Linked DNA regions of Agarilytica rhodophyticola. The protein of the gene in region 1 interacts with the protein of each later gene in a pairwise test. Links are inferred from orthologs where the notes say so. Each region holds a gene or a part of one and is shown in the gene's direction. Other genes may lie near its edges. The genes, in order: BVC89_RS22330 and recJ.

Region 1 (16,753 bases):
ATATCGATCCACAAAGGTGCATGCTTTAATATATCTCCTGTCCCCTCATTGAGTATATTCAGCTCTTTATATTGTTCCTCTTCTTCATTTTTGCTTAAACTCTCTAAAACACGACAAGCAGCAATTGCACTCTCTGAGGCAGCTAATGAAGAGCCGATCAGGTTTGTTAGGTATTTATCTTCTGTGGCATAGGCGTAAAAAGCCATACTCGCATGGGCAATAGCTTTATAAGCGAGATATGTATAACTATGATCAGAAGCATAGTTGGCTGATAAAAATGCATTAGAGGCGTATTCATGTAGAAATCGAGGGTCATACGGAAAGTCCACTATATTAGCAATTGCTGCTCGCCAAGTAGACAGAAGATTGAACGCACGCTGTCCTTCTGACCAGTATGAAAAGTTGGTGTCATTAACAACCACAAGAGGAAACACTCTCAGAGCACAACGCGCAGCAAAGAGAACCAATCCGGCACTGTCTTTTTTTGATATATCCGTTATCAAACGCTTGATTTGCTCAGAAAATACAGGTTGATCCACAATAAAGCACCTTACTATTAATTTTGGCGCAATAGTCTCAAAGCTTTATTACTTATGTAAAGTTATCTTTTTAAATACCATGAAATTGCAGCTTACAGAACTTTTTAACAGCAATGGAAAATTGGCACGATTTAAAACACCATTCTATTTCAACAACTATTACCAACGAAACCTTTAAATGGGTCACCCTACTAAAAACGGCAATAGTAGAACTAAGGTATGTGATTTTATATGCATTAAAATTGTAATATCCCTATAACTCAGCACGTTATATGAAGTATCGAAATATAGAAAGCAAACGCCTATACTTTTGACATCAAAATCATTATTCATAACTAGACAAAGAAAAGATATGGTCGTTAGAATTAACCATCGCTGGATAAAGCAGTAAGGCTATAATAAAAATCTACTGGCAATATAAGATCTATAGTTGGTATAGATTATTTATGTATATTGGCTGGTGGATCAATTAGCTAAGGATTGATTAAAGTGGATTGTTTAAAGTTGGATTGATGAAAAGCAGATTGACTCAGACCAGATTAATATATAAGAGACGTCTGCCATATTTATGAAAAAACAACCACACTATAATCAAAAAATTGACCGTCTGTTCTTTCTTATCTACATTGCCGACTGGCTTTGTGCAGCATGATACTGTAGCAGTGTTGGCAAAGTAGTGGTGCTGATAGACTAGTAGCTCTCATAGTCTATGACGAGGTTCCAAGATAAGAAAAACGTTTTAGGCATAGTGATGAAATGCGTTTATTTTTTAAAAATAATTACCAACCATTACTAGTCGTTCTGCATGTTCTTTTGGGAATTAGTCTGGCACTATGTAGTTACGCTTCTGCAGAAAAAAATAGAGATAAAAATGAAGCTATCGAAAAAGTCATTGAACTTAGTAAACTAAATTCAGCAATCCCGTTTAACTCCCAACAGACACTCGTCATCCCAATCACTCTTGAACCAAATCAGTTCCTAGTATTATTATTGAATTCTTATGCTATTGAAGTGAAAATTCTGGTACAATCACCACAAAAAAAAATACTAGCAGAGGGACAATTTAAAGACCTCTACAGGAGGCAACGTTTACTTATAAATAGCCATAAATGTAAACAATGTCGTATTGTTATTCATGGAATAGGAGCTGGGGACGGCAATATCAAAGGCGAATTAAACATTGCTACTAATATATATTCTAGTGTCGACCAGCCCGAGCGTCTCATAGCAGAACAACACCTTGAAAAGGCATTTCGTTATCAGAAAGAATTACTCGAAGACGCGTTTAAGAAATCTCTATTTTATTATGAAAAAGCGATTGAGCAATGGCTCAAAATAAAAGATCGAGAGGAGTTAAAAAATACGTACTTCCTTGCAGGCGACTCCGCAAGCGGCTTAAGTATTCATGAAAAAAGGCCTGATTTATTCTCAGAAATCATCTCAATCGCGGTAGATGATAAGGATTACTACGCAGCGGCCATCGCATATATTCATTTAGGGCGCGACGAATATACACAGGGGCGCTACAATAAAGCACAGGAACACTTTCAACATTCTCTATACTACGCAAAGAAAAATCCAGATTTAATACAATGGCAAAAAAACTACTTACTAGGATACATCCATCATCAGTTAGGGCAACTAACGACTCAGCGTAGTCAATACCAAAAGTCATTAGAGCATTTAAAACGTTCGCTTGAATATTTTAAGAATGCCAAAGATACCCAGCAGCAGGCAGCTGTTCTTAATACTATGGGTTTACTCGCTCGTCGAAAAAATGAATTACAACTTGCCAGCCAATACCATCGACAAGCTTATACCCTTGCCGCGCGTGATGACCATGGCGGTTTTAGAATGCGGACACTCTATTACATGGCAGTTGTAAATGCCATACGTGGCCGTTATTTCTATGCATTGGAACTTCTAAAAAAAGCAAATAAAATTGCAATAACATTAAATACTATTCATTGGCAAGGACATATACTGGCAGCACAAGCACGTATCAATATGGAACTTGGCCGGCTTGAGGAAAGCTTAGAACTTTATCAAAAAACACGTAAGCTTTATCAAAATGTTCAAGCAGAAGGTGATCTAATTACAGTATCACTTAACCTAGGAAAATTATACTCCAAACTAGGTGATTACCAAAAATCCCATTTTCACTTTTCACGCGCATTGGAATTCCCACATGAAAAAACAACGGATCAACATAAATTAAACCTCTACACGGCAGAAGTTTCTTCATATATTAAACAGAAAAAATATACGCAAGCGCTTGACAGCCAAATAAACATACTCAATCTAGCTAAAACAAGTAAAGACAAGTTTTATATTGACAGAAATCTTGCCCAACTCGCAGAAATATATATCGCTTTAGGCCAAAGTGAAAAAGCTTTGGATATATTGCAAAAAGTCCTAAGCCACCAAGAAGAAAACAGAGACGACCTTTCCTATACACATTCAAACTATCTTGCCGCACAAGCCTCACTCAAATTAAAATCTCCAAGAAATGAAGTTTTAGCATATATAAATCGCGCCATAACAACTATAGAGAACATCCGAAGTACACTATTACGAGACGACCTACGTCAACAATACTTTGCTTTACAAAAGACCTACTATGAATTGAAAACAATGCTGTACTTAGACACCTCGCAAGAAAGTCATTATCAGCCACAAATGGGTTTAATAAGTGCAGAGTCATTTAAAGCAAGAACATTATATGAGAATTTATTAGAAAGTAATTTACTCAACAGGGATAACGGTAATTTCCCAAAAAGAACTCAGAAAGCTACCACACCAAACATATCGCAAAATATTTATACATTTAATGAGGAGGAAGAGCGATTAATAGAGGAAAGCTTTAGAGAATTTCTGGAAAAAAAATCATCATCAGAAAACTCTGTATTAACAGCAATTGATACCGCAGACTTAAAAGATTACAGAGAAAATTTACCGCTGCAAAAAGCTATTATCTACTTTTTCACTACGGAACAACAGTCCATACTATGGTTAATGAGCAAGGAGCAATTAAAAGAAGTCAGATTACCTCCTGAATCTGAACTGAATCATCATATTAAATCATTACTAGAAGAATTAGCGATTTTACCCACAACAAAACTAAGCAATAAAGTTTGGCAACAACAACACCAACAACGCCAAAACTTGAGCCAAATTATCCTAGGAGATATCGCAGAAGACCTTAAGAATTACAATGAGCTATTAATTATCCCTGACGGCCCATTACATAAAGTCCCTTTTTCCGCGCTATATAACCCCAAAACCCAGATACCATTGCTAGTCAATAACACTATTACCTATGGCGTCTCCATCGCAACGCAACAACAGTTGCAAAGGGAAACTCCTGTTGACTATAAAACAGGTACACTATTATTAGTTGCTAACCCACACCAAATTAAAGTGGAACCCTTGTTTGAAAACGGGCACTCAATAACTCGTAACGCTGAACTTCGACCACTACCATATGTGCAAAAAGAGGTAAACACGATAGCCAAATTTTGGCAAAAATATGGCGATATTGATGCCTTAGTTGGCAATAAGGCAAATAAACGAGCAATATATGATACTGCTTTAGAGCAATATGAAATATTACATTTTGCAACTCACGCCTTGGTTAACTGGGACTATCCTTCATTATCGGCTATCTCTTTAGCACCAAACCCTCAACAAGAGCATACACTAACAGGTAAAGATCTAACAGTTCAGGATATTTCCCAATGGCATATTAATGCCGAGCTAGTAGTATTAAGTGGTTGCGACACTGCATCAGGAAAGACGCTCTCGGGAGAAGGCCCTCTTGGCTTGTCTCGTGCGTTTTTCAAAGCCGGAGGAAAACGAGTTATTGCCTCTATTTGGCCAGTGGAAGATGAGGCCACAGCTTTTTTAATGGAAGATTTCTACCGACAATTATTTATCAATAAATATACACCAGCTAAAGCATTACAACAGGCGCGTTTAAACCTAAGTAAAATATCAAAATGGAGCCACCCGTATTATTGGGCAGGTTTTTTATTTCTTGGCAACGGAGAACATTGGCGTGAGTTCTAATCCTGAACCAGCAGTAGCGAGTGATTTGGTTAGCCGTATTCAGCAGGGAGATATGCTTGCTGAAAAACATATGATACAGCGCTATCAGCGAGGACTGATGTATGCATTAAGGCGCAAGGCCAATGGTGATACTGCAATAGCGGATGATATATGCCAAGAAACGTGGCGGATAGTGATCGAAAAGGTTCGCGATGGTTCAGTTCGTCAACCAGATAAGCTCGCTGCATTTATCTTGCAGACAGGCAATAATCAAATGATTATGCACTTTCGTCGAAATGAGAGTAGCAAGAATAATAACGAGATTGAACAGACTGACGATGAAGACACAGGCCCTAGCAACAACTATGAGCGAGAACGCAAAGGTAAATTAGTAAGGCGTGTACTACAAGAGTTAGCTACCGATCGAGACCGGGAGATACTCACACGTTACTATTTACAAGAGCAGGATAAGGGTGAGATATGTCTTGCTTTAGAATTGTCAGACTTACATTTTAACCGAGTGTTATTTAGGGCAAAACAACGCTTAAAGAAGTTTATAGAAGAACAATATGAGGATTTTCCATGAAAGCATCTTTATTAATGGAAAGAAACCTCACACATAGTGAGATAATGATAAAGACAATAACACTTATTACTAACGGCAGTAAGAATTACTCCGGAGGCATCTATGCAAGTAGATATTAATACTTCATCTACCGTCACCGTCGACCCACGAGTTGATGACTATGTACGAGGAAAAATGTGCGAAGAAGATGTTTTCAATTTTCAAGTAGAGTGTATGGAAAACCCAGAATTATTAGAACAAGTTGAATTGGCTGATAGCTTGCTCGAGGGTTTACAGCAAATACAAGAAAGCGAAATACAAGAAAAAAATACAAAACAATCACAATCTTTTAGCTTCCTTAAGTATATAACCGTTCCTCAAACCGCCTGGGGTGCAATTGCCGCAACCATTATATTAATACCACTAATGACTATACAAACCGATACACAACCGAGTGTCGGTACTGCTGTATACGTGCTTGGTACTAATGTAACAAGAAATGGGAACGGCTCATCCACAGAAAACATTCTCCTAGACTCATCAACTGAAAACCTAGTTTTGGGATTTCAAGCCCCTTCTACTTTAGGATCACCACAGACATACACGCTTAGTATTTATAATCAGAGTAATACTCTTTTATGGCAAGGAAAACAGCTAACACCAAATTCAGCTTTGGTTATTTATGTGAATGTAGAGAAGAGTTTTTTTAAGGGAGGTAATTACCGCTATATTCTTAAGAGAACAGAGGATAATCACATTATAGATCAAGCAAGCTTTAAAATTAAGCACGGTTAGAACTTATAATATATAATGAGACCAAGCAAATGGAAAATCAAGAATTATTTACTTGCATTATAGAAGACTCAAATTTTGAGATAATAGCCGGTTGCCCGCTATCTAGATGGTTTCAAAAAAATGATATTTTAAAATTATTCATCAATAATGATGGTAATTATAAATTGACAATCTCAAGACCCACTTCCAATAGAGAACCACTAGTATGGGATTATATGAGTACTCCGTGTATTACTCATATTAGCGAACATTTTGAGTTAATCACATTCGAGGCAATGATAGGCAAGTGCGACATGTGGTGTGTAGAAGTTATAAAGCAAAGCAAGCATCCAAAGGATGAGGTTCACCCAACAAAACTCCACATTATCTTTTCTTTTAAAGCGGTTGTCCCTAAGAATGACAAGCACTGCACACTAAATCACAGCAGCGGAAGCGGTGGTGGATATGAATAATTTTTCTTATTTATTGAATATCTAACAGTTCATTTAAAACTTCCATAATATTTTTTTCCTCCTGAGATAAGTTTTGTTCGCTAAACACTACTAAGTTATCAGAATTACTCTTTCTTACATTAAAGGTAGCTCTGACAACTTAACTCAAAAATATTGGAGATAGTAATGGAAAATCACGAGAATAATACTCGCACTGGTTCAGGCGAATTTACTGATAGTACGAGAACATTTAAATGGGAAGTTAAATATAGTAATTTTTATGTGCACTACCAACAACTACCATGGTGCATCCAAAATGATACTATGGAATGTATTTTTCTTGATGAATCTGGGAGGAAACCACCTACTATAAATATCATAAAACCATTTGATTCCCTCCCCTGCCAACTAAATATTTACCCCGACACATACCGACCTCCAGTCGAAGTAGGAAATTATATGAAACATATTCATTTTAATGCCTATCTTCAAGATGGCCTGGGCGAACCTCTTAAATGGGAAGTAGACATTTTTTATCAGTATAAAGATATTTCTAATAATAATAAATATGGGGTTTTCTTTGTATTTAAAGATATTCAGAGAAAAGGATCTGACCAGTCGTGTGGTACGGGTGGAGGCTATGAATTTTAATAATTATTACTATAAATAAAACAAGAGGGAAAAGAGATGAAAGATGCTTTTATTATTACTTTTGAACACCCGATTACAAATAAACAAAAGAAAATAATTAACCCTGGTGGTAAACCGACCAAAGATGCGATAGAAATTTATGCAAAAGAGGATATACGAGATCCCGAATCTTTGGTTAAAGACAATGATATTCTAGAGTTTAAAGATATCAATGCATATGTTACACAGTTGAGCGATCAACAGCGGGAAAAATTAGAAAAAGAACAAGGTATTAGCATTGAAGCTGATTCTGAATGCTTTTTGCAAGATGCAGGGGAAGAAGTTTCTAGTATAGGTAAGTTTAAATCAGATCTGTACGACGACGGCTATATCCAGGCCCTACGAGATATTGGTAGTGACGTAACTGTAAATAAATTGCTAGATTTTCGATCCAAAGATACTCATAACCACTCATTGTCCAAAAAGAAAAAAAAGAAGTATAAGTTTGAGCATTTAGATAGGATAAAAGCAACTAAAGCCTGGCGGAGAACAAAAGGAAGAAATGTTAAGTTAGCGGTGTTGGATACAGGTATAGATGGCTTACACAATGATTTATCTGTGCAAGAAGGAGTAAACTTTGTTTCCTATCATAACAACACATTGGCACATTCTCTGCCATGGCACGATGATGATAAACATGGAACACAGTGCGCAGGTATTATCGCGGCACTACATAATGGCATACATACTTATGGGATTGCACCGGAAGTAGAGCTCTACGCGGTTAAAGTACTCGATAGCGAAAAACAAGGAATAAAATCACGGATTATAGCAGGTATGCTATGGTGCTTAGAAAAAAAAATAGATGTAATTTCCATGAGCCTCACTGAAAAGCCTTGCCACAAAAATGCTCAATACAGTGCAGCTTACCAAGCAGCAGCGAAGAAACTGGAGGATGAAGGATGTATCATCGTTGCAGCTGCGGGCAATGATGGCGAAGATGGTGTCGGCGAGCCGGCTCGCTGTCCTTCAGTTATGGCTGTCACTGCTGTTGATTACCACAACAGGAAATTAGAAGCAGCATCTTGGGGCCCATCGAGCCTACAAGAAAGTCAAGCAGTGGAAATAAGTGCGCCTGGCTTAAACATATGCTCTACCGCACCTCATAGCCGTAAAGAACCTATATCATACACCAGCGCCGCCTGCCCCATGGTTGCCGCCGCGGCCGCTCTAGTAAAGCAAATGCACCCCACCTGGACACCTCGGCAAATCCGCCAGCACCTAAAGAATACAGCCACGCCTTTAGGAGCAACAGTAAAGTATGGCGCAGGTCTTTTAAACTGCCAAAAAGCGGTGTTTGGTTATTAAAACGATCAATTTGTTAAAAATTGCCGAGTTAACTGCTCGGCCTTTTTCTCATAATATTATTGATACACCTTTAAAATCATTCGGCCCGAAAAAAGTGGCCGATAGCTTTACCGTCGAGTACTTCTAGCAGCCTAATACAAAGAAACATAAATACTCTGATAACACATCTATCTATGTTTGCACTTACTTAAGTTGTTCTAGCCTAGTGCCGAAGGCCATAGTAAGCAATCACTACAAACACAAAGTTACTAAACTCTATCTCCGAGCACACATTGTCACACACTTGATTGAAAGAGCAATCGAGAGAGCCAACGATTATATTCAAATAACGCCAAAGGCACCTACCCACCGACAGTTGTACAGCAACAAACCCAGAGTGGGTATAGACAATTCCAATTGCCACCTTTGCTATACTGTATATAATAACAGGATTAATAACATAGCTAACGTTTATTTATGATTCTCTATATTGCCGAGAAGCCCAGCCTTGCACGTGCTGTGGCGGATGTCTTGCCCAAGCCACATCAAAAAGGCGAAGGCTTTATTAAACTGGGTAACGGTGATATCGTCAGTTGGTGTATAGGGCACTTATTAGAACAAGCCCAGCCCGAAGCCTACGATCCGTTGTATAAAAAGTGGGATATCGCTCACTTGCCTATTGTACCATCTCAGTGGAAACTTGAAGTTAAGCCCAAAACAAAAAAGCAATTTAGTGTCTTAAAAAAGCTCATAAAACAGGCGAAAGTATTGGTAAATGTGGGAGACCCCGATCGTGAAGGTCAACTTTTGATCGATGAGGTCATTAACTTTTGTGGTGTCTCTAAAGCAAAAATCGCTTCCACACAGCGCTGCCTCATTAGCGATTTAAATCCTTCATCGGTTAAAAAGTCTTTGGCAAACCTTCGAAGTAATACTGACTTTATTCCGCTAGCGACATCAGCTTTAGCACGAGCGCGAGCAGACTGGTTATATGGAATAAACATGACTCGCCTATGTACAGTGCAAGGGCAAAAATCTGGGTTTAAAGGAGTACTATCTATAGGCCGTGTTCAAACTCCTCTTTTGGGCTTAGTGGTTAAACGTGATTTAGAGATCGAAAATTTCATATCTAAACCCTTTTACGAATTAGAAGTGAACCTAAAGACGGAACAAGGCTTTGCATTCAAAGCAAAATGGAAACCCAGCGAAGCCTGTCAACCCTATATGGATGAAGAGAATCGAGTCTTATCTCGTAAGCTTGTTGAAAATGTTGCATCTCGGGTAAAAAATAAAACGGGTCGTATTGATAGTTTTTCTAATAAGCCAAAAAAACAAGCGCCGCCCCTACCCTACAACCTTTCAGCGTTGCAAATAGATGCGGCAAAATTATTTGGTCTTAGTGCAAAACAGGTGCTGGATACCTGTCAAAGTCTTTATGAGAAACACAAATTAATTACTTACCCAAGGTCTGATAATCGCTACCTTCCTGCAGATCATTTTAATGAAGCGAGCCAAGTTATTTCGGCCATATCTTCTGTTGATAATAATTTAACTAATATTGCCGGTGCTACCGATACACACAAGAAGTCAAAGGCCTGGAATGATAAAAAGGTAGACGCCCATCACGCTATTATTCCAACCAAAAAAAAATCTTCTACGGCTTTATCTGCAACAGAATCGAAGCTATACAACCTCGTATCAAGACAATACCTTATGCAATTTTTACCTAGCTTTGACTATCGACAAATACAGGTGAATTCAATTATCGAGGGCGGTCTTTTTATCGCCAAACGGAAAGAAGTGATCGCTGAAGGCTGGAAAATTGCTTTACTTAAAAACCCCAAAAACAAGGAAAGTGAAAAAGAAGACAACGATTTTTCGAAAGATAAAATGCCAACATTAAAAATTGGAGATTCGGTCACCTGCACTGATGCATGCATACTTGATAAAAACACAACACCACCAAAACGCTTCAATGATGCGTCATTATTATCTGCAATGACCGGTATATCCCGTTATGTGACCGACCCAGAGATTCGTAAGATCCTCCGCGACACCGACGGTATAGGTACGGAAGCTACAAGAGCAGGGATCATTGAGTTGTTATTTAAGCGTAGCTTTCTAACACGTCACGGAAAAGAGATCCGATCAACCGACATTGGTAGGCAGCTTATTCAGACCCTCCCTGAATGTGTCGCCGCGCCGGATATGACAGCTCAGTGGGAATCTCAGCTTGAAGGTATCAGCCAACGAGAGCTGCGTTATGAGAATTTTATGACACCAATGATAAAAACTCTTAGCGGGCTGATTGGTGAAGTCGGCCATGTACGTTTTGATGGATTAGCAGGAAAAGGCTCACCCGTTAAATTTAAGAGAAAGTCATCAGCAAACAAGTCAAGGCGACGTATTTCTAAATAAATCTCTTTATCTACTGTATTACTTCGTCACTTCTATTTTTACCTTCTACTTTTTCACATCTATTTCACAAGCCACTGGATAGCCTGACGATACCTAATATTTAATGAGTATCCGTTATGTCGCAATTACAGTCCACTCGAATAGATTTAAGTAATATCAGTCATTGGTTTAGCACTAATAACACTAAGGTTCAGTTGTTCGATAATTTAAGCCTATCCGTCATCCAAGGTCAGTCCTACGCTATCACAGGCCCTTCTGGTTCAGGAAAATCCACATTATTAATGCTCATGGCTGGTTTAGAGCAGGCTAGTCATGGGCATAGCCAATATATTAAGAACAACCAGATCAGCACTTTCCAAGAGCTACGAGAAGATATAGGGTTTATATTCCAGCAGTTCCACCTTCTTCCTGAACTATCCGCCATACATAATGTCGCCCTGCCACTCAAATTACGTGGATATAAAGGGGCAGAAACTAAAGCCGAGGGATGGTTGAGACGAGTGGGTTTGGGCGAGCGGCTTAGCCACAAACCACAACAGTTAAGTGGTGGAGAGCAACAAAGAGTGGCCATCGCCAGGGCATTGATCTTTGACCCTAAGTTTATTTTTGCCGATGAACCTACAGGTAATCTAGACGCAAAAAGTGCTGATGATATTGCGGATATTTTACTTTCGTGTTGCCAAGAAAAAGGGGCTGGACTGATACTTGTCACGCACAGTAATACTCTAGCGGCACGTGCACAACACCAGTTTTATTTGAAAAATGGTCGCTGTGATCACACTATACAAGAACCACTTGGGGTGTGTGCATGTTAACTAGAAACCTACAACTGGCATGGCAGTTTTATCACCAAGAAAAACACTATACTCATCATCAGGTTTTGCGTTGGACTCAAGCCATCTTGATGGTATTCGTCATTACGTTGAGCCAAACTAGCCAAAGTATCCAGAATTTTCTAAGTAACAACTTAGAAAATCTCTTAGGTGCAGACGTAGTATTAATTCACAAACATGCGCTTACCAAAAAACAGCATGCTGAGCTCAATAACATATCTCAAAAATTGATATCAACCCAAAACATCAACACCACACTCACCCATGCTGACAAATGGCAAAGAGCTAAGCTCAAAGCCGTCGACAACAACTACCCACTGCAAGGGAAATTAAAAATAGCATCTGCTTTAGGTGATACCCCACAACCAAGTTCGGCGGGACCGAAACCTGGAGAAATTTGGTTGGATTCGCGCTTACTTACCAGTTTGTCTCTGCAAGTAGGAACCAATATTAAATTAGCAAATGAGTATTTCACAGTTGCGCGTATTCTATTACACGAACCTGATCGTTTAATGGAAGGTCACAGTGTAGACATGCGTGCTATGATCAACAAACAAGATTTAAGAAGGCTAGGCTTTCCAAATGATTTAATTGAACATCGCTATCTAATAGGGGCTGATTCGACGCAGATTAAAAAAATTGTAACTTGGCAAAAACAGAGCTTACCTGCCGCCCAAACTTATCATAAACAAGGAGCACACCCGTTAGCATTATTTTGGCAACGTAGCGAAAATTTTATCGGTTTAGCCTCCATTATTTTATTTTTTATGGCTGCCGTTGCCGTTGAGCAACTCTCTCATGTGCAGATACATAAAGAGCAGTATTTTTCATCTATTTGTATAAGTTTAGGGGCAAAAAGATCAACGATCTGGCAAGTTTCTGCCTTCAAATGGATTTTACGGCTGGTGTTATTACTACCCATAGTAGTGCTTGTTTCCGCCACCTGCCATTGGCTAATTATTCATTGGCTAAGCGACACATTTGTAGGCTTATCATGGCAGTGGCATATGGGGTTAGCACTCCAATCGGGGTCAGCTATTGCTATGATCTTTATTATTTTTCAAGCACCAGTTTGGATTAGCTTGAAACAGTCTTCAGTTAGGCTGCTGGCTTACAACAATAAGTATTCTCTTAGTTACTGGTTTGGAACAGCGAGTGCATTGTCGGTACTCATGGCCGTGGCATTTGTTTACTCAGATAACGCGTTGCTCACCTCTATGGTAATGACCTGCACAATAACTAGTGTACTACTTATCTTAATTATTAGCTGGTTAATCTTAACCTTAGGTGAAAAGTTTACCCAAAACTTTTCCGGTCTTTTACCTTTTACCTTGTTTATGATGAAACAGCGCTTAGTTAGCAAAAGTACGCAAATTCTAGGGCTTGGTCTATGTGCATTTTTATTGTTATTTACTCTTATGCTACTAAAAGACCTGGGTGAAACGATGCAAAATTATTCGCGGCAACACGATGGAAATTTGTTGGTATCTCAAGCAAACCAACAACAAATGCATGATATCTTATCTTGGACAAAAAGCCACAACATTCCAATTCGTCAAAACAAACCCTATGTTTATGCTAAGTTAACTCATGTGAACGATCAACATCTAGATGACTTTAGTGATAAACCTAGTGATAGCCTATCAACGTTTAAAAGTTCTATTCGCCTACACTGGACGGATAGTTTGCCTGCCAACAACAAACTTCTAGAGGGGCGATGGTGGACAGCTACGGATAAAAACTGGCAACAAATTTCTATAGAACAGGAGGTGATGACTGACCTAAGATTAAAATTAGGTGATCAACTGACTTTTTATATTGGCGAGCAAAGTATTCGTTTTAGTATAGTTGCCACTCACGCCTATAAGCCTGGCGCCGGATCGATTACTTTTTGGGTACAAATACCAACAACAGCATTAGCAAATATGCGGGCACCTCAGTACAATATAGCGAGCTTAGAGCTAAGCACCGAGCAGTTCTCACTATTAACTGCACTATGGCAAAAACATCCGTCTTTACGCATGATCTCACTTAAGGAAATGACAGCTAGGTTTGACAATATCTTAGCAATGATAACCAAGGCTATCTCCGGCTTTTCACTGTTGATCATCGCTTTGGCTTTGATAGTAATGCTCGCTTCTATCCAGTCTCTTGGCACAAAAGAAAAACAAAAAAATAGTATTATTATGAGCTTTGGTTTTGATAAAAAAGCCTGTTTCAAGCTCAATATAATTGAATGGATAATCACAGCCACAATTGCAGCTTTTGGCGCAATTGTTGGTACTTATATCGCTGGACTTCTGATTTATCAGTCACAGTTTTCGCTAAACTATCAACCCAGTTTCTTATGGTTGCTGGCCACATTAGCAATCATTCTAGTCACTGTCACATCCCTTGGAATACATGCCAGTAAACACAGCTTATCTAGTTCTATCCGGGAATTAATGACTGAATCATAACCGACAATTTTAATAGTGTATTTCACATCTATTTCACACCTAGATTGTCAAGCTATTAGCTCAGTAACTATCAACTTAATAGCGACTACATAAGTAGTCGCCAATTTACAAGAGAACAACTATGAATCAGCATAAGTCTTTATTTATACAACTTTTTTCGATTCTTATTCTACTGTTTACATCTACACAAGTGACAGCCAAATCAGCCAGCTCTAAAATACTGATGGTAGTGAGCAGCCACGGTGAAAATAAAGGTGAAACAGCTCCTGGTTATGAGTTTGATGAATTTTCCAAAGCTTATTTAATCTTTAAACAGCATGGTATAACGGTAGATGTGGCTAGCCCCAAAGGAGGGTCAGTGGAGGCAGATAAATATGATCCAAGTAAACCCTACAATGCAAAAGTGTTAGCTGATAAGACGATAATGAGAAAACTCAATAACAGTATTACCACTAAGCAGATAGATGCAAGTCTCTATGACGGTATATTTATCGTTGGAGGAAAAGGTGCTATGTTTGATCTACCAAAAGACGGAGCACTGCAGCAAGTTATTGCCGATGTCTATCAACAAAAAGGCACTGTTGCAGCAGTATGTCACGGTCCTGCTGCGCTTGTGGATGTGCAACTAGCTGATGGAAGCTATTTAATCGCCAATAAAGCGGTGAATGGTTTTACTAATAAAGAGGAAAAGCTATTCGGTAAAAAATGGATAAAAGAATTTAACTTCATGCTTGAGGACAAACTTGTTGAACGTGGTGGTAAATTTCAAGCCAATGATATTATGTTAAGCCATGTTGCAGTCGATAAACGTTTGATTACTGGGCAAAACCCCTCATCCACTGTGGCGGTAGCTGTCGAACTAGTGAAATCTCTAGGTTTTAAAGTACAAACAATGCCGCAATATAAAGACGACCAAACCCTAGCTATGGTTGCCAAAATATTGCAAGGGGATACACAGGCAGCACAGATTATGTCCTCAAACCAAGAAAAATATCACATTGCAATGGCCGGTATGTATGGTTTTTATTACCTAAAAACCACTAATAACGAACAAAATCTCAGGCATGCGTTAACTTTGATGAGTCTAGCAAAAGAAACGATTAATAATCCCACATTAGATATGCAAATTGCCAAAACTCAGCATAAACTTGGTGATAAGCAAGCGGCCATTGCAACACTTAACCAATTGTTAGCTAACAAACCAGGCTTTCAACCAGCTTTGGATATGTTAAAAAGTTTGGTTTTATAATCTCAAGAAGCAATAATAGGAAAAAGTAATAGAGAGAAAAGTAGCTATGCCAAGATCTAATGCACTGCAGATGTTACTAATTGAAGATCATTTGGATATCGCCAAAAACATTGCCGAATTTATGGAGCAAAAAAACCATGTGGTTGATTTTGCTACTCAAGGTAAACAGGGATTAGATCTGGCACTTCAACATTACTATGACCTGATTATTCTTGATCTGAATTTACCTAATATGGATGGATTAGAAGTCTGCAGACACATCAGAGAAAATGCAGATCGTCATATTCCCATCTTAATGCTAACTGCAAGAGATAGTATCGATGACAAGGTATCCGGCTTTCAAACAGGCACAGATGACTACTTAACCAAGCCTTTTTCCCTACAAGAACTCGAAGTACGCTGTTTAGCCCTCTCCAGACGTCATCTAATTGATAGTAAAAGTATCTTAGAAATTGGCGGCCTAAAATTAGATAAGAAAAAACGAGTTGCCATGCGCGAGGGACAACAGCTTGAGCTCAGTGCCATGGGTTTTAAAATCTTAAGAATATTAGCAGAGGCTTATCCTCAAATAGTAAGCCGCTCAGAGCTCAGTCATAAACTGTGGCATGACGAGCCGACCGAATCTGATGCTCTGCGTTCACACATTTACCAATTGCGTACTGTATTAGATAAACCCTTTGATTTTCCACTATTAAAAACGGTACATGGTGTTGGTTTTACTTTAGCGCTTAAAGAAGAAAGTTAAATTTATGACCAAAAAATCTACTAAATATCATAGTTTAAGCCGCCGTATTGTCTTGCAGTTCTGTCTGTTTACGTTAGGGTTATCTCTAATATACAGTCTTATATCGTTTGTTTTAATGTACACCCTTGAAGATAGCTTCATTGAAAAAGATATCGGACAAGAAGCTAAATATTTGCAAACTTATTACCAGCAAAGAAATCAGTGGCCGGCAGTAAGACAACCCAATATGCAACTGCATTTTTCCAAAACCACGCTACCTGATGATATGCGCGAGGATTTCCTAACAGAACCAAAGCGCACTGAATTTTATGGTGATGAAGGTAGGCATTATCACTTATTTACATTTTCTGATTATAAAGACGTTTATTTGCTCGCGGAAGTGAGTAATGATCTCATGGTGAGGCCAATTCGCGGCGGAGTGATCACATTTCTGTGTGTAAGTGCAATAATAGTGACATTTATTGCTTGCTTTATAGCCTGGTTAATTGGTAGAAAAACCGCAAAACCACTTAGACAGCTTGCAGACTTGGCGGGCGGTGTTGCTCCTAAGCAAGTACCTGCCATATTCGCTAATCAGTTTCCTAATAATGAAATAGGCATTCTGGCTCACACTCTGGAGCAATCTTTTCAGCGTATGATACAAGCCCTTGAACGTGAAAAGTGCTTTACTCGCGATGTTAGTCATGAGCTTCGCA
Region 2 (16,687 bases), 760 kb from region 1 along the record:
ACGGTAGAATCCAATGTGCCGCATTTAGGTTTTTCAAGTGAGTGTTTAAATAGCTTCGATGTTTTGCCCATAGAAGAGACTCAAACTTCTTATTATTTGAGAATCTCCGTAGAAGATAAGCCAGGGGTTTTATCAAGTATTGCTCAAATCATAAGTCAGGCAGGTATTAGTATTGAAGCACTAATACAAAAAGAGCCACGTGAGGGGCAGGATCTGGTTTCGGTTATTCTGCTAACTAACCGTGCTCTCGAACGTGATATTATCGGTGCTATTGAGAAAATTGAAGATTTAGATTCTGTCGCCGGTAAAATTGTCCGAATACGTGTGGAACTTTTGAAATAAATTTTGAAACAATAATTCTCGTTAACAGAAAGAGTACGCCGTGAAATATATTAGTACACGTGGTGAGTCGCCGAGTTTAAATTTTGAAGATGTCATACTCACAGGTCTTGCTGAGGATGGCGGTTTGTATCTGCCAGAAAAATTCCCTGAATTTAGCCAGAGCGAAATCGCCAGTTGGAGTAATTTAAATTACCAAGAGTTGGCCTACAAAATTATTGCGCCTTTTGTCGATGGTGAAATCCCCAAGGCTGATTTAAAGGCAATTATTGAAAAGTCCTACAGTACATTCCGCCACGACGGTATCGCGCCACTTGTTCAAACAGGGCACAACGAATGGATATTGGAGTTGTTTCAAGGGCCTACCTTAGCGTTTAAAGATTTCGCCTTACAATTTTTAGGAAACTTACTCGACTATATTCTGGATAAGCGCCAACAAAAAGTAGTCATTATGGGAGCAACATCCGGCGATACTGGTTCTGCTGCTATCGAAGGCTGCCGCCAGTGTGAGAATGTAGACATTTTTATCTTGCACCCCCACGGCCGTGTGTCTGATGTTCAGCGCAAGCAAATGACCAGCGTAATAGAGAAAAATGTCCACAATATTGCCTTACAAGGTAATTTTGATGATTGCCAGAAAATGGTGAAATCCAGCTTCGCTGACCAATCCTTTTTGCCCGATGGCCGACAGCTGGTGGCCGTTAATTCGATTAACTGGGCGCGCATCATGGCGCAAATCGTCTATTATTTTTATGCCGGTATTTCTCTCGGTGCACCTCATCGAGCTGTGTCTTTCTCGGTGCCCACCGGAAATTTTGGCGATATTTTCGCAGGCTATTTAGCAAAACGTATGGGCCTTCCCATTGAGCAGCTCGTGATTGCTACCAATGATAACGATATTTTACATCGCTGCATTAGTGCCAATGATCACTCCATGAAGCCTTTGATCCACTCATTATCACCGAGCATGGACATAATGGTGTCGAGTAATTTTGAGCGTATGTTGTTTGAACTCTATGATCGTGATGGCGCTGCCATTAAACAACTGATGGAAGATTTTAAATCTGGTGAGATGGTATTAAAAGAAGAGGCTTTGTCAAAGGCTCGTCAGTTGTTTAGCAGCTGTCGCGTTGGTGATGAAAAGACTCTGAGTGTGATTCAAGATGTATTTGAAAATACTGAATACTTACTCGATCCGCATACGGCGATAGGCTTACAAGCCGCGAGAAAAACACGTCGTTCTATGACAACGCCGATGATATGTTTGGCCACAGCTCACCCGGCTAAATTCCCGGAAGCTGTAAAGAAGGCCGGCCAAGCTAAAGAACCCGCTTTACCTCATCATATGCGTGACTTATTTTCTCGTGAAGAGAAATTTGATGTTTTAGAAAATGATATTAAAGTTGTACACGATTTTATTGCCGCAAATATGAGTGCTTAATAGAGCTGCTTTGAAATTGCTTATTGTATCTTAAACGCTCCTTTGGGAGCGTTTTTTGTATTTTAAGCCTGTGAAGATTATTTCTCATTACCCATTGTGCATACCTGTTCTAAAAAATTAACTCAAATTAACGCTGTTAGTGTGCTATGAAAAAAGTAATAAAACGTCGCTCGAACGCTGCTAATGATACAGAGCAAATACATTCTACCGATGCTATTTTGCATAATATCTTTGCTTCTCGTGGGGCAATATATGGTGAACATAACAATTATTCGCTAAAAAATTTACAAGGCCCCAAATTGCTGAAGGGGCTTGATGAGGCCATCGCTTTACTTGTTAATGCACTGGAAAATAATCAGCGTATATTGATTGTTGGCGATTTTGACGCTGACGGTGCCACCAGTACGGCTTTAGCTGTTCGTTGCCTACAGGCTTTCGGTGCTGTCTACGTTGACTTTCTGGTGCCTAACCGCTTTATTTATGGCTATGGTCTAACACCCGAAATCGTCGCTGTTGCCGAGGAAATGAAACCTGATCTTATCGTTACAGTAGACAATGGTATTTCTAGTATTGCTGGTGTTAACGCCGCGAAAGCTAAGGGGATAAAAGTTCTGGTAACTGATCATCACTTACCTGGGCAGGAGACCCCGTCGGCTGATGCTATCGTCAATCCTAACCAGCATGGTTGTGAATTCTCCAGTAAAAACCTTGCTGGTGTTGGCGTTATTTTCTATGTGATGTCAGCTTTGCGCTCCGCGTTGCGAGATAAAAACTGGTTTGCTGACAAGAATATCCCAGAACCTAATATGGCAGTATTTCTTGATATCGTCGCGTTAGGAACTGTTGCTGACGTTGTGCCTTTAGACTATAACAACAGGATTCTAGTGGCGACAGGTTTACAGCGTATGCGTGCGAATAAGGCCATACCGGGGATTACAGCGTTATTTAATATCGCTGGTCGAGAAATGCATCGTTTATCTTCCTCTGACCTTGGCTTTGCTGTTGGGCCTCGTCTCAATGCTGCCGGTCGCCTCGACGATATGTCTTTGGGTATTCGCTGTCTACTAACAGATAATAAATATGAAGCCCTAAATCTTGCCAAAGAACTTGATGATTTAAATCGCGACCGTAAAAGTATTGAAGCTTCCATGCAAAAAGAAGCGGTAAATTTATTACAAAGCTTTTCTGATGATGAACTAGGACGGCAAGCAAACGGTGTGTGTCTGTATAAGAGCGACTGGCATCAAGGTGTTATCGGTATTCTTGCCTCGCGAATTAAAGATCGTTTGCATCGTCCCACTATTATATTTGCGGACGCCGATAACGGAGAGCTTAAAGGCTCTGGTCGATCAATACCTGGAATTCACTTACGGGATGTTCTCGATGAAGTGGCGGCACTAAACCCGGGGTTACTGGAAAAGTTCGGCGGCCATGCCATGGCCGCTGGTATGTCACTAAAAGCTGAGAAGCTAGAGCAATTTAAACAGGCTTTCAATCTTGTGGTGGGGCATCATCTAGATGAAGAAATTGGTGAGCCCGTAGTGATGAGTGATGGGTTACTGCCAGCCCAGTTATTAACTCTCGATTTAGCTTTGGCAATTAAGAACGCAGGCCCCTGGGGACAGGTATTTCCCGAGCCTGTTTTTGATGGTGTCTTCTATATCGTGCAACAGCGCATCGTAGGGGAAAAGCATCTAAAACTTGTGCTGTCATTAGAGCCTTATTCTAGCAATGTTTTGGATGCCATTGCATTTAATATCGACCTTAATGACTGGCCGAATAATGCTGCAAAGTCAGTGCGTATTGCTTATCAACTAGACGTTAATGAATTTCGCGGTAATGTGAAGGTACAGTTATTAGTTTCCTATATCGAAGCGTTGTGAAGGGTTGCTTGCTTTATGATCGTTGTGAGTGACGCACTGTGATCAAATGCTTAAATCAATATGGCCAGGGCTAGAGAATATCGATGTGTAGAGGTATGTAGAGATATAAAGGGGGCGTGAGGGGATGGCCCTCACACCGTATAACACTATTTTAGCGAAGCGTAATACGCTGCTAAGTTGGCAATATCGGCATCACTCAATGGCGCTGCCATGCCTGTCATAATTGCCGCTTGGCCACCTGTGCGCTGGCCTGTTTTGTATGCTTTTAATGCCAATTCAATATATTTAGGATTCTGACCTGCCAAGTTTGGGTAGGTTGGGATTGGAGCTTTACCGTCAGCTCCGTGACATGATGCACACGCAACGGATTTTGCCTTTCCTGCCGCGGCATCGCCGGCTGCGTGAGCTGCAAAGGGTAGGGCTGTCATAACTATTGCTGAAACTAATACTTTTAAGTTCATATACTATTTCCTAGGGAGGGTTTTATTAATGTTAATGATTTGTTTATGAATACATTGTGAATGCTGATGCCCATTAGCTTTTGTCAAAAAAGAGACGGTTTATCGCAGTTGTGCCGGAATCGGTCTATAAGTCAATATTGTTTTCTTATTGGAGTCTGCCTGTTATATCGCCTTGCTCTTAATTGTATTTGTTTTGTGTCTTCTATTTGTTGTAGCTTGTATCTGTAATTAGTACATTCATCATTTGCATTGCTTATTCATTTCTTCTTGGCGCTTTGCTCGCAACTTTTACCCGTGTATATAAAAAGACGGACTCTTTGGCGATATATTGTACCTTATCGATAGCTGAGATCCACATGTGACCATCAAACTATACATTTCCTGGTTATCCATTTTATAGGTTATATGCATTATACGTGCGTTTTTCCTGGAAATATTAAAGATAATAAATTTTAAGCCAATGCTCATAATTTTAAATACATAATAGCTTACTTACATATACTAACACCAATAGCTTTCTGTGCTTTGCTAACAAATACTCTTTAGGTCGATGTTTTTATAATATTGTTCATTACTTTACGTGTAATAGTTTACCTGTAGTACTTTTTCTGTAGTCACTCATCTGTGATAATGTCACAAGACTCTACTGTTGGATTCCAATAAAATTTTTTAATTGGAATCAATAATGAAAATTATTCGCTATTGCATTTCATTCTTAAATACCTTGTCCGTTACCAGCTAAGTGTCTTGATAAAGTGATAACTTATTCCTTTTAATATCCTCGAGCTAAATCTACTTGATTAAGTAGTGGTTGCTGCATCTTCATAAGCCGATAGTTCTCAATTATCTGTAATGCAACTGAATTTGGGTCGGTAATGCTCGAACAATGTGGCGTAATGCGTATTTTTTCATGCTGCCAAAAAGGATGATCGCTAACTAAAGGCTCTTCATTAAAAACATCAAGACAGGCGCCTTTCAATTGCTCGTTATGCAGTGCTTCCAATAAATCGTTTTCAATTAAGTGCTGGCCTCTGGCAACATTTATTAAAAAAGCATTTTTAGGTAGTGTGTTAAAAAGATCTCGATTTAAAATGCCACTAGTATTTTTTGTTAATGGCAATAAACAAATAAGGATATTACTTTGCCTTAAAAATAATGGTAGCTCATCGTTGCCGTGATATGCAGTAATATTCGCTAAAGATTTTTCTGAACGAGACCAGCCGACAACATTAAAACCTAAATCCGTAAATTTTTTTGCGCAGTATTCTCCTAGTTTACCGAGACCCATAACGCCAATAGTTGTTTCATTAAAGCGTCTAGTTGAATGCTGTTGCCAGTGTGAATTTTGTTGTTGTTTTTCATATACTGCAAAATTACACGTGTGTAACATAACTGCGCTAGATAAATATTCAAACATCGACTGAGCTAACTGTGGATCTACCAAACGAATAATTGGTAAATGTTTTGGTAGCAAACTATCTTCTAGTAAATGATCGACTCCTGCTCCCATTGAACATACACATTTTAAGTTTGGATAATTTTGTAAAATTCCTGTGGGATGTTTCCAGCACAACGCAAATTCAACAGCTTCGGGATTTTTTTCTCTTGGCCATACATCAATATCTAAATGACTATCGGCTTTGTGCAAAGCTTGCAGCCAAGGCTGAGGGTTTTTATTGGTACAAGCGATAAGTATTGTCATAATATTTTTCTAAAACCATATTAAGTTATTTCACTAATAAATCGTTAACACCTCTTTATCAGGCCTATAAAGTATTATACCGCTGGTTTTGTATACACGTTAATGAACAATAGCGATTTAATATTCTGATTAACCCCCTTTTTGAGTGAAAAATGTTCACAAACAGCCATCTAGCGGTACATGTGTTGTCAAATTATTCGTGGTATTGCATAGTGATAGTAAGAGTTTAATATGAATTGGTTCTAATACATGAGAATACTGTCCGTTTCCGACATACACCTAGATTATGATGAAAATATGCAGTGGCTTGTTCAGCTATCAAATAGTGACTATGTCGAGGATGTTTTAATACTAGCGGGCGATATTTCTGATAACCTCTCCTTGGTCGAGCGCTGTTTTGAGCACTGCCTAAAAAAGTTTCGCTACGTATTTTTTGTACCTGGCAATCATGATATCTGGGTAAGTCAAAAACAAAAGTGTTCATCTATCGACAAGTTTTATTCTCTTAGATCCATTGCTCAATCGATGGGGGTTATTGATGAAAGGCGATCTATTAACGGTTATACCATAGTGCCACTGTTCTCGTGGTACGATTACTCCTTTGGTCAACCTAGTGATTATCTTAAAAAAGTTTGGATGGATTTTCGACGCTGTCAGTGGCCTTATGATTTAAAATCGGATATGGATGTTTCAGCGTTTTTTCTAGAAAAGAATAAAGAGCGCCTCACACCTTGTAATGAAACAACCATTTCGTTTTCTCACTTTTTACCTCGAATCGATGTGATGCCCAGTTTTATCCCGCCAGATAAACAATTTATTTATCCTGTTCTTGGGAGTCAACGCATCGATGAGCAGATTAGAGCATTAAATGCGAATATCCATATTTATGGCCATAGCCATGTCAATCGCAGTCTTAAAATAGAGGGTATACACTACCTTAATAATGCCTTTGCTTACCCAAATGAAATGAGAATATCACGTAAAAGGTTGGTGGATGTTCTAGAAGAGTGTGGTGTATCTTGATGTTTTATGGCTGCTATTGGGGCTATAGCGAAATTGAATAGCATAGAGTGCAATTTACAATGCAAATAGCAGTGCCAAGATTTATTGGGTGCCAATTGCTTTGTGAAAATCAAAAAAACTAATAAAAACAGAGTCTTAAGTATACTAGTATCCCCATTGTTTTGATGCTTAATAAGCATCGAGCAGCACAATATTCTTTTCCTTTCTTCAGATTAGATTCAAATCGTCTATTATTATTAAAGTGATTCATAATATTAGAGGTCTATACGTGAAGCACCAACTTATGAATAGCACTAAATTCAATTTTAAACGACACATCTAAGACTATCATTATGCTATCACGATTATTCGGCACTGCATCTGTTGATGTAACAGAGAGGCTTGCAGAGCTCGAAGCAGAAAATGCCGAACTTCGCGCCAAAGTTGCTGAACTTGAAAATGCCCATAATACGGATGAGGAAAAGCTCCATACTATTGTCCAAGTTGAGCATGATACCCATAAGCGCTTAGATTTGCTGTTTAGTAGTACAAGTTCTATTAATGCCGCTCATGAATTTTTAGTAGATAATGCCGACACTTTAGCGACAGAACAAAACAAAGTTTTTGAAAGCCGCTCTGTATTTCATCAGATAGGGGTTATTCTCAATAATATTTCTGGCCGTCTAGCGCATATCGACGTTGAGGCGTCAAAAACACAATCGATACTGCTCGACCTTAATTCTGCTGTTGAACAAATTACTAACTTTACCAGCTTGATCAAAGGGATTGCGGATCAGACAAATCTATTGGCACTTAATGCGGCTATCGAGGCCGCGAGAGCAGGAGAAGAAGGGCGAGGGTTTGCTGTAGTCGCCGAAGAAGTGAGAACGCTGGCAAAAAAGTCCACTGAAGCCAGTGATGATATTGCTGACCTTATACGAAATATCACGCAAGGCACTGAAGAAGTACAATCTGGCATCCATGCAATTAGCAAAGAATCCACCGAACTCTCAGGTACCACAGAAAATGTTGTGGAGTGTGTTACAACGATTACTGCAATTTCAAAAGATATGCAGAATATTATTGCCAGAGCAGCGAATCAATCAGTATTACAAGCGGCAATTTTGAGTCACTTTGTCTTTAAAACTCGCATATATGCCTTAACAGGGCATGAGCAATTCGAAGAAAAAATTATTGGCTTGATTCGAGATCACACAGGTTCACGTATGGGGAAATGGTATTATTCGTCGCTATCGCAACAAGCTTTTGGACATATGAGTTCCTGGGCTGACTTAGAAAAATACCTTATCGCACTCCATGCTGCAGCCTCAGATGCGATAAATGCAAAATTTAATAATCAGCCCGAGAGTGAAATTTTAGATAAGATTCAATTAATGGAAAAAGAAAGTGAGAAACTCACTGGTAATTTGTTAAAACTGAGCGAACAAACGAAGCAGATGGATATCGATGATCTAAATTCACTGCAAACGGACGAGGATATATTGTTTTAGGATCTATTAACTCAGAGTTAGCAGACCCTAATCCTTGATAGGAATCACCAACGAATTTTTATAAACACCCGATTCTATTGCCAGTTAAACTCGTCATTATAGGTTTCACAATTAACCATCGCTTCATTAGCACTTTCAATATAGATTTGCTGAGCTTTTGAGACAGGGTAGGTGAGATACTGGGAACATTTTGCGCTTTGTCCATTGCCTATTACCACTTTAATACCAGCTTGTAATGTACAGCGTGACATTTTATCTAGTGGTGACCATTGATAACAAATTTCATAGTCTGCACGATACTTGGCGACTTTTCCGTTTGGTTTTTCAAATGCCCACCAGCGTCCAAATTGGCTTCCTGGGTTAGTACTATTCCAGGCGCGATATAATATTATAGGAGCCTTACTTAGATAAACCTGCCCTTGACATAATTTGCCCTCTTGCGGATTACCCAAAGACGAGGCGAGAAGTTGCGAGTCTTCAGCCGCTATTAACTTGCCCTTATATTTTTCAGCCAGCTCCGTCGTACCGACGCATTCACTAGTACTGTCTACTATTACAGATTCAGATGCTAAATCATTATTTTTTGCTGTTTGATGACTACACCCGTAAAACACAACGGCACACAATACAACAATTAACTTTTTCATAATTATTATCCGGTTAAAATCCATAAATTAGTGCAAACAAGCCCGGCATTCAATATATACATTTTTTTTAACCGATATTTTACATTCCTAACATGGCCAAAGTTATGACGTGAGACTTAGTCATTACAAGTGTGTATTTATTGCTACACTTTATATACCAGCCTAAAGATAAGGTTATGACACAGGTTAAGCGATGAAAACACAGTTTTTTGGACAGTTTTTACTTGAAAAAATGATCATTACTCAAGATCAGCTACTTCAAGCACTGTCTATTCAACGAGAAATTTCGCCATTATTAGGAGAGCTTGCGATACATCTAGAACTACTCGACGTAGAGCAATCAGAATATATTAACCGCTTACAACGACAACAAGATGATTTTTTCGGTGATATCGCAATTGCAGAGTCGTTGTTGACTAGAACACAAGTTGACGAGCTGCTAGAAGAACAAAGCAAGCGCCGCCCTTATATAGGTGAGATATTAGTTGAGTTGGGTTTTTTGGATAATGAAAGTCTAGCAATATATTTAGATGAGCATCAGAAACATCGTAATATATCTCAACGCCATTTTGAGCGTATTATAAGTGGAAGTTTAGATCCTGATACCATTCGCCTAGTGGCTGATACATTTCCCAAAATTTATCAACGTATATGTAAGGGCTCTATAGCTTTAACAAGTGTGATCGCCAATGCTAAGGATATGCAACACAAAGGCGCTTTTTGGTATCAGGATTTTATCGGAAAGTTTAACTATCGTATGCTAATGAATCTGCCTAGCGATCATGGTTTACATATGGGCCGCGCCTTTATGCAGATGCCTTTACCTGATTGGGATGAACTGGCGATTGATGCTGTTAAAGAATTTCTCAATACATTTACTTATCATGTTCACCATCATTTTTCTGAGCAGGAAACCGGCGGTCTAGCAAGTGCTGTGGTTTACTGCGATAAGCTCAATTATGAGCTATCAGAGCAGGCGCCTTGTCTAATATTTGATACCGGAAAATATGCTTGTCACCTTATTGTAGAAGTGCACCCTCGTTAGTTCTTCTTTATATGCCCTTTAACGTACCGAGCATATGGCAAATGTGATGCTGGGGATGAAATTGAATAGTGTGAGAGTGTTAACAAAAAAACGATCGATTTAGTCGAATTTTGTAGAGGGTAGACGTCTTCCTGTTGTTCTTCGAACGCTTTAATCGAGTAGTTAATTTGTTGTTTGTCGTGTAAATTAACCTTTTGGCGTGCTAAACTTTCTTCTTGCCAACTGAGATATTGATTTCAAAGTCACTGTCCTCGTTATTCAAAATGGCGCGGATGCAAAGCATTAACTGCTGGGCCTGTTGCTCATCCAATGTATCTAACAGGGCATGTAACTCGTCGTGTTTTGTGTAGTAAGGCGCTTCAGGCTGTGCAATTTTAAACTTAGGGTTACCAGAGATTATATATCGCACATCAGTATTCGTTGCATCAGCCAAGGCTTGCAAATTGTCGACGTAGATTTTTCCAGTTTTGAGCCATTTAGTAATAGATTGTGGCGTGACACCCACTAAATCCGCAACTTCACGTTGAGATTTTCCCGATTCAAGTATCACAGCACGAATTCGATCGCCTCTGGCGCTTTTATTATCAACCATAGGTTGAATAATATCGATCTTAGATGTAAACGACAATAAGCCATAGGTTGACTTTGATAACCCTTAGGCTTATATTTGTTTTGTGACTGGGGAAATTAGAAAAGTATTATCGATATTTGGCAGCCAAAGCCGGCTAGCGAGAGCTATTGGTGTAAGTAACAATGCTGTGTGCAAATGGGTAGCGCAGGGTTGTTTACCACCAAGCCGAGCCATGACTGTATTTAACTTGGTGAAGGACAAGCGAACACCAAAAGGTGAGTATGTATCACTCGAATCTTTGTTGCTTGATTACAATCGCTCAAAAAAAGAAAAACTACTTAAGGATAGTTCCGAAAAAAGCACTAAAGACGATTTGAGTCAGAAAGAAGACTCGAAACAGAAAGAAGACATGAAACAAAGTGTGCAACAGGATTCGAAAAAGGATACGGATTTTAAAGATTCCAATGATAGTAATTTAGATATAGATGCTCGCTCTTTTAATAAAATCAAACTAACTACTAGCAGCGCTGCTGATATGGAATCTGTTAGACAAGGAAATACTACGAGGGGGGCTATCGAACAGGAGAGTGTTGGGAAGAGTTCGGAAAAGGAGATAGATAGGAATACCGTTTTCGGTGATGATACGGATATGTAGGAGTAATAATACAAGGACGTAATTATTAGTCAGTGAGTTTAAATATACCAATTTTCAACGTAACTACATCGCTGATAAATAAGTATGTGGTCGCCCCATGTATTTTGGCGCGCCACTTTATTTTTTTATTTCTTAGTTTTATTAATGTTCAATATTGTAGGTGATTTTTTGAAGACTGAATTTTGCTAATGTCGAGTGAAAATAAATGTCGAGTGAAAATAAATGTCGAGTGAAAATAAATATTAAGTAAAAGTGCTTGAATATCGTTTTTTTGGGCTTTTATAGAGTGTGGGGCTTGTCATTTTTTTATTATGCTTTTTCCTTGTTTTTTGCGTTTAAACTTATACCTTTTTAAGGCTGCGGTTTAATGCAAAAAAATAATATTCACTTCTCCTAATTTTTTTGCGTTTCTTTCTTGATCTTATTGCTTTTGTAAAAAGAAGTTAAAATATTTTGTTTTTTTGTTCATATTTTAATATGGTTTGACAGGCTGTTTTAGAGGAACATTATATTTTTTACTTTAAATTGAAAAAAAATCCTTATTTTTTACCATTTTATAAATAATATACCGCGTTTTTTATTTTCTATATTTTTAAGGTTCTTGCAAGAAGCTTTGATGCTTTTTGGTTTTTTTTCTAGCTTGTCGTGCAGTTATTTTTTATGTCATTAAAATGTTGTGTGGTTTGGCATTTTAATAGCTTTTCGGTTTTTTATTTTGCCTGTATTGGTTCACTTCTTTCTCTTTGTTTTCCTTGTTGCCTATTGTGATGATTTTGTAAGTGGCATTGCTTTCATTGAGGGCTGCTTTTACCTCTGCGTTGTATAGCAAGTTTGCAAACTGAGTTGGCCAGCTATCTCTTAAAAAAGTTGTGTTTTTAACTTAAATATCTGATCAAATTTTCTCAATTATAGTGCTGATTACATATTAAATTAACTTAATAAAAATGTTTGTTTTTCTTCCTATTGTCGTTGGTTTTCTTACTTGTGGCGCGACCGCGAATGGTGGGGGTGTAAAAAAAGCAACACAAGCTCATATTTTATTTATGCCAGCATGTGATTGATCAGTGCTTAATAAATTTATTTTAAATCGATTAGGTTTTTAACTAAACGAAAAATATACGATGGAATTAACTATGAATCTAAAAAAATATATAAGTGCTTCTCTTGCTTTAACCGTAGCATGTGGGGCAAATGCAGCGGATAAAATGCCTGCGAGCCCAGAAATGTTTTCTTCAAATTTGAGTCAGTTAAATGTTAGCCAACAAGGAGCGCAGTTTAAAAATATTAAAACTGTCACCCTTAACAATGGTCGAGTATTGACAAGCCTAAGGCAATTCCATGGCGGCATTCCTGTGTGGGGCGAAAAGGTAACTTCTTCTTCTATGCCTGGACAGCTACTACCGCAAGTATCGGGACAGGTGGTAACAAATATAGATATTGATTTGCCTTCAACGAAGCCAGCAATGAGTGAAGATGAAGCTATATCATTGGCCATGAGTCAAGAACTAAAAGTTAGACAAACTAAAGGTATCGTTGCTATTGATCCTGCATCTTCTGCTGAGCATAAAAAATCCAAATTATGGATTTATCTCGATGAGAATAACAAGGCACATCTAACTTATCTTGTTAATTGGGTTGAATACGGCAGTGAGCCTACTCGTCCTTTTGTTTTTGTTGATGCGACCTCTGGAGAAATCCTTAAACGTTGGGATGGTTTAGCGCATCGTGACGCGACAGGCCCCGGTGGTAATGAGAAAACAGGGCGTTATTTTTACGGTACAGATTTTCCAGCGATGGATGTGGACAATAACTGTCGCATGAGTAATGCCAATGTTGATACTATCGATATGGCAGGTGCACAGAGTGGCGGCAGTATCTTTCAGTTTAGTTGTCCAGAAAATACTAACCGTGAAACTAACGGTGCCTACTCTCCATTAAATGATGCACACTTTTTTGGCGGAGTAGTATTTGATATGTACAAAGATTGGTACAACACTGCGCCACTAACGCAGAAACTTCGTATGCGTGTGCACTATGGACGCAACTTTGAAAATGCGTTTTGGGATGGTGTACAAATGACTTTTGGTGATGGCGGTAATACTTTTCATCCTCTTGTTAGCCTTGATGTTTCCGCTCATGAAGTGAGCCACGGTTTTACTGAACAAAATTCTAACTTGATCTATGCCAATCAGTCTGGTGGGATTAATGAAGCTTTTTCAGATATAGCCGGTGAGGCAGCAGAATTCTTTATGCGCGGAACAAACGATTGGATGGTCGGCGCCGATATTTTTAAAGCGCCAGGTGCTTTGCGTTTTATGGATGATCCTGAGCGCGATGGGCGTTCTATTGGTCATGCATCAGACTATCGTGCAGGAATGGATGTACATTATAGTTCTGGCGTATTCAATCGAGCGTTTTATCTTATTGCTAACACCTCTGGTTGGGATACCCGCAGAGCTTTCGATATTTTTGTGTTAGCTAATCAAATGTATTGGAATGCCAGTACTGATTTTGCCGATGGTGCTTGTGGCGTATTAAAAGCTACTAGAGATTTAGGTTATCAACAAAATGACGTCACCACTGCCTTCGATACCGTTGGTGTTTCAACCCTGGGGTGTTTAGGTGGCGGGCCAAACCCCAATCCCAATAGTGGAACAGAGACTAACTTATCTGGTGATAGGGGGGATTGGCTGCGCTACGAAGTAGAAATTCCTGCTGGTACCTCTAACTTTACAGCAACTATTAGTGGTGGATCGGGAGATGCAGATTTATATGTACGAGAAGGCTCACAGCCAACTCAAAGTTCCTATAACTGTCGACCATATGAAAATGGTAATTCGGAGACTTGCAGTCTCGATAATCCAAGTGCTGCCGTTTGGCACATTGGTATTCGCGCCTATCGAAGCTTCAGCGGCGTTACACTGAATTGGTCCTATCAATAAGGCATTAATAGTCAGTTCACTAGAGTAATATCGATAGTGTTTTGCGCTGATAAGCCTCGATTTTTTCGGGGCTTATCTTTGTTATTTTTTACCGCGTTTCTCATTTGTCTTTTCTGTTGATTATTTTTACTCTCGTCTACTTTTCATCCCATTTATTGCTCGCCTCATGGATTTACTTATAAAAAGTAATTGACCACTACCTTATATCTCGTTAACGGTTGAATAAAGATAAATTTATTATGTTAGAAAATACGACAACAGCTAAAAGATCGAATCTGAAATCCAGCTATTGCTAGGCTTCAATTGATTAACATGCTGAGTTTATGCTAAGAAATTATTAGTACTAAAAAGCTGTGAGAGGTGGGATCTAGTAAAAGCTAAATACGCCATGTAGACGACGTTAATGTTAAGTTAGCTGCGGCATATACATAGATTATATAATTATGCTGTTATAACCTCATCGTATAGACTGCAAAAAATTGTACTACGTTTATTAATATTCTCTAAACTTATTCTTGGGTTTCCTGTCATACACTTTTATAATTAGGCAGGAGATTGAATATAAATCTCATTGATACAACGCTAGTCCTCTAAAGCTATGAACAAATAAGCTCAAATCACTAGGATGCTGCCTTATTCATCGTTGTTTTGGAAACCAAAGAGCGGCATCCTTCCACCATATATACGATTAATGAACTAAGCCATCAGACAGAGATGATCTTGGCGACGTTTAAAAATGTATAAACTGGAAGTGAAACATGAGCATAGATAAAAAATAACCACAACCCTGTGTGAGCTATAAAAGTGGAGATAATGAGTAGAGTTATTGGTATGCAAAAACGGTGTAAATATATGCGATGTGCTAAAACTATTGCGGCAATGGGTATATTCTTAACCCTTTCTCAACTTTCGTTCGCCCAGTCTGTAAAAGTCATGGTCGAAACTGTGCGTGAAGGCAGCTTTCGTGACCGTACTGAGGCGCTAGGTACTTTGCGTGCTAATGAAACAGTAGAGCTAACTGTCAACGTGACCGAATCCATCACTGCTATTCACTTTGAAGATGGACAGGAAGTGAAAGCGAATGAATTACTGGTAGAAATGACGAGCTCTGAAGAGAGTGCACTTCTGGTTGAAGCGCAAACAACCGCATTTGAAGCGCGCCGCCAACTGGATCGGATTCAGTTACTGGTAAACAGTGGTACCGCATCAGAATCCTTACTTGACCAGCGAACCCGTGAATACGAGGCCGCACAGGCGCGTCTTATTGCAACACAATCGAGATTAAAAGATCGTATTGTCACCGCTCCATTTGATGGTGTGGTTGGCTTGCGTAATGTGAGTTTAGGTGCACTTGTTCGCCCTGGAGATATTATTACCACCCTGACCGATAGCTCTCGCATGAAGTTAGACTTCACTGTGCCTTCAGTATTTCTTCCTTTATTGAAAAAAGGCCTGCCTGTAGTGGCCACTACTCGTGCTTACCGAGATCAAGAATTTCACGGCGAAGTCGCCGGAATTAACAACCAAATCGACCCCATTACCCGAGCCATTACTGTACGCGCTATTTTGCCTAATGATAGTGATATGCTAAAGCCTGGCATGCTGATGCGCATTGATCTGTCCATGAACGAGCGCGCTGCCTTGGTGATTCCCGAAGAGTCTTTAATTCCTGAAGGCAGCAGTAATTATGTGCTTGTTGTTAATGATAACGATGGCAAACCTATCGCTGAAAAGCGTGAAGTTACCGTTGCTTCACGACGGGTTGGTGAAGTTGAAATCACTCAGGGCTTGCAAGCCGGTGAGCGTGTTATCACTCACGGTGGCTTTAAGGTTAAACCTGGTTCGGCTGTACAGATATTTGAAACGCTGCCCAATGATGCTAAGGCAGATCAGCCTCTGCGTGCAGCAGTAAAATCTTTGTAAGGGGATGTATAAACCGTGATTCTTTCGGATATATCAATCAAACGTCCCGTGTTTTCTTCGGTGATGTCGGTTCTGCTCATTGTTTTCGGCATCGTTTCATTTAACCGTTTACCTTTGCGGGAATACCCCGACATTGACCCCTCGGTGATCAGTGTTGAAACGGTCTACCCTGGTGCGGCTTCTAATGTTGTCGAAACTCGCATTACAGAAATTATTGAAGAGCGTATTTCTGGTGTAGAGGGTATTCGTTTTATCGAGTCATCATCACGCGATGGTCGCAGTCAAATCAATATTGAGTTTGATGTGGGGCGCGATGTAGATGGCGCAGCTAATGATATTCGCGACCGTATCAGTGGTATTTTAGATGATTTGCCGGTAGAAGCTGATCCGCCCGAAATTCAAAAAGAAAATAGCAATGATGATGTTGTGGTTTGGTTCAACCTTTCTAGCAGCGAGATGAGTGTGCCGCAGCTCACCGACTATGCGCAACGCTATTTGGTGGATCGTTTTTCCATTATCGATGGTGTTTCCAGGGTGCGGGTCGGCGGTCAACAACGTTACGCGA

What was found.
Region 2: the proteins of BVC89_RS22330 (region 1) and recJ interact in binary tests that used the Escherichia coli proteins (3 or more experiments, as listed by UniProt). The link is inferred for Agarilytica rhodophyticola from one-to-one orthologs.

The regions. Positions count from the first base shown.
Region 1 is NZ_CP020038.1:5,372,625-5,389,377, forward strand. Bases 8,326-11,301 are described here. They hold BVC89_RS22330 (DNA topoisomerase III), read left to right. Parts: upstream 8,326-8,831; coding sequence 8,832-10,772; downstream 10,773-11,301. Other genes in these bases: BVC89_RS22325 (S8 family serine peptidase), read left to right, coding at 8,326-8,375; BVC89_RS22335 (ABC transporter ATP-binding protein), read left to right, coding at 10,889-11,301. Outside these bases: BVC89_RS22295 (KAP family P-loop NTPase fold protein), read right to left, coding at 1-539; BVC89_RS22300 (CHAT domain-containing protein), read left to right, coding at 1,296-4,607; BVC89_RS22305 (RNA polymerase sigma factor), read left to right, coding at 4,597-5,172; BVC89_RS22310 (hypothetical protein), read left to right, coding at 5,275-5,946; BVC89_RS22315 (hypothetical protein), read left to right, coding at 5,976-6,398; BVC89_RS22320 (hypothetical protein), read left to right, coding at 6,564-7,028; more of BVC89_RS22325, read left to right, coding at 7,065-8,325; more of BVC89_RS22335, read left to right, coding at 11,302-11,587; BVC89_RS22340 (ABC transporter permease), read left to right, coding at 11,581-14,064; BVC89_RS22345 (type 1 glutamine amidotransferase domain-containing protein), read left to right, coding at 14,186-15,313; BVC89_RS22350 (response regulator transcription factor), read left to right, coding at 15,360-16,058; BVC89_RS22355 (sensor histidine kinase), read left to right, coding at 16,063-16,753.
Region 2 is NZ_CP020038.1:4,605,974-4,622,660, reverse strand. What follows is about bases 1,385-4,294. They hold recJ (single-stranded-DNA-specific exonuclease RecJ), read left to right. Parts: upstream 1,385-1,926; coding sequence 1,927-3,663; downstream 3,664-4,294. Other genes in these bases: BVC89_RS19255 (c-type cytochrome), read right to left, coding at 3,810-4,124; thrC (threonine synthase), read left to right, coding at 1,385-1,780. Outside these bases: BVC89_RS19270 (homoserine dehydrogenase), read left to right, coding at 1-342; more of thrC, read left to right, coding at 383-1,384; BVC89_RS19250 (2-hydroxyacid dehydrogenase), read right to left, coding at 4,897-5,826; BVC89_RS19245 (metallophosphoesterase), read left to right, coding at 6,076-6,849; BVC89_RS19240 (methyl-accepting chemotaxis protein), read left to right, coding at 7,182-8,339; BVC89_RS19235 (hypothetical protein), read right to left, coding at 8,414-8,986; BVC89_RS19230 (hypothetical protein), read left to right, coding at 9,180-10,031; BVC89_RS19225 (helix-turn-helix domain-containing protein), read right to left, coding at 10,234-10,659; BVC89_RS19220 (YdaS family helix-turn-helix protein), read left to right, coding at 10,706-11,257; BVC89_RS19215 (M4 family metallopeptidase), read left to right, coding at 12,391-14,199; BVC89_RS19210 (efflux RND transporter periplasmic adaptor subunit), read left to right, coding at 15,013-16,122; BVC89_RS19205 (efflux RND transporter permease subunit), read left to right, coding at 16,138-16,687. UniProt on the Escherichia coli protein: Single-stranded-DNA-specific exonuclease.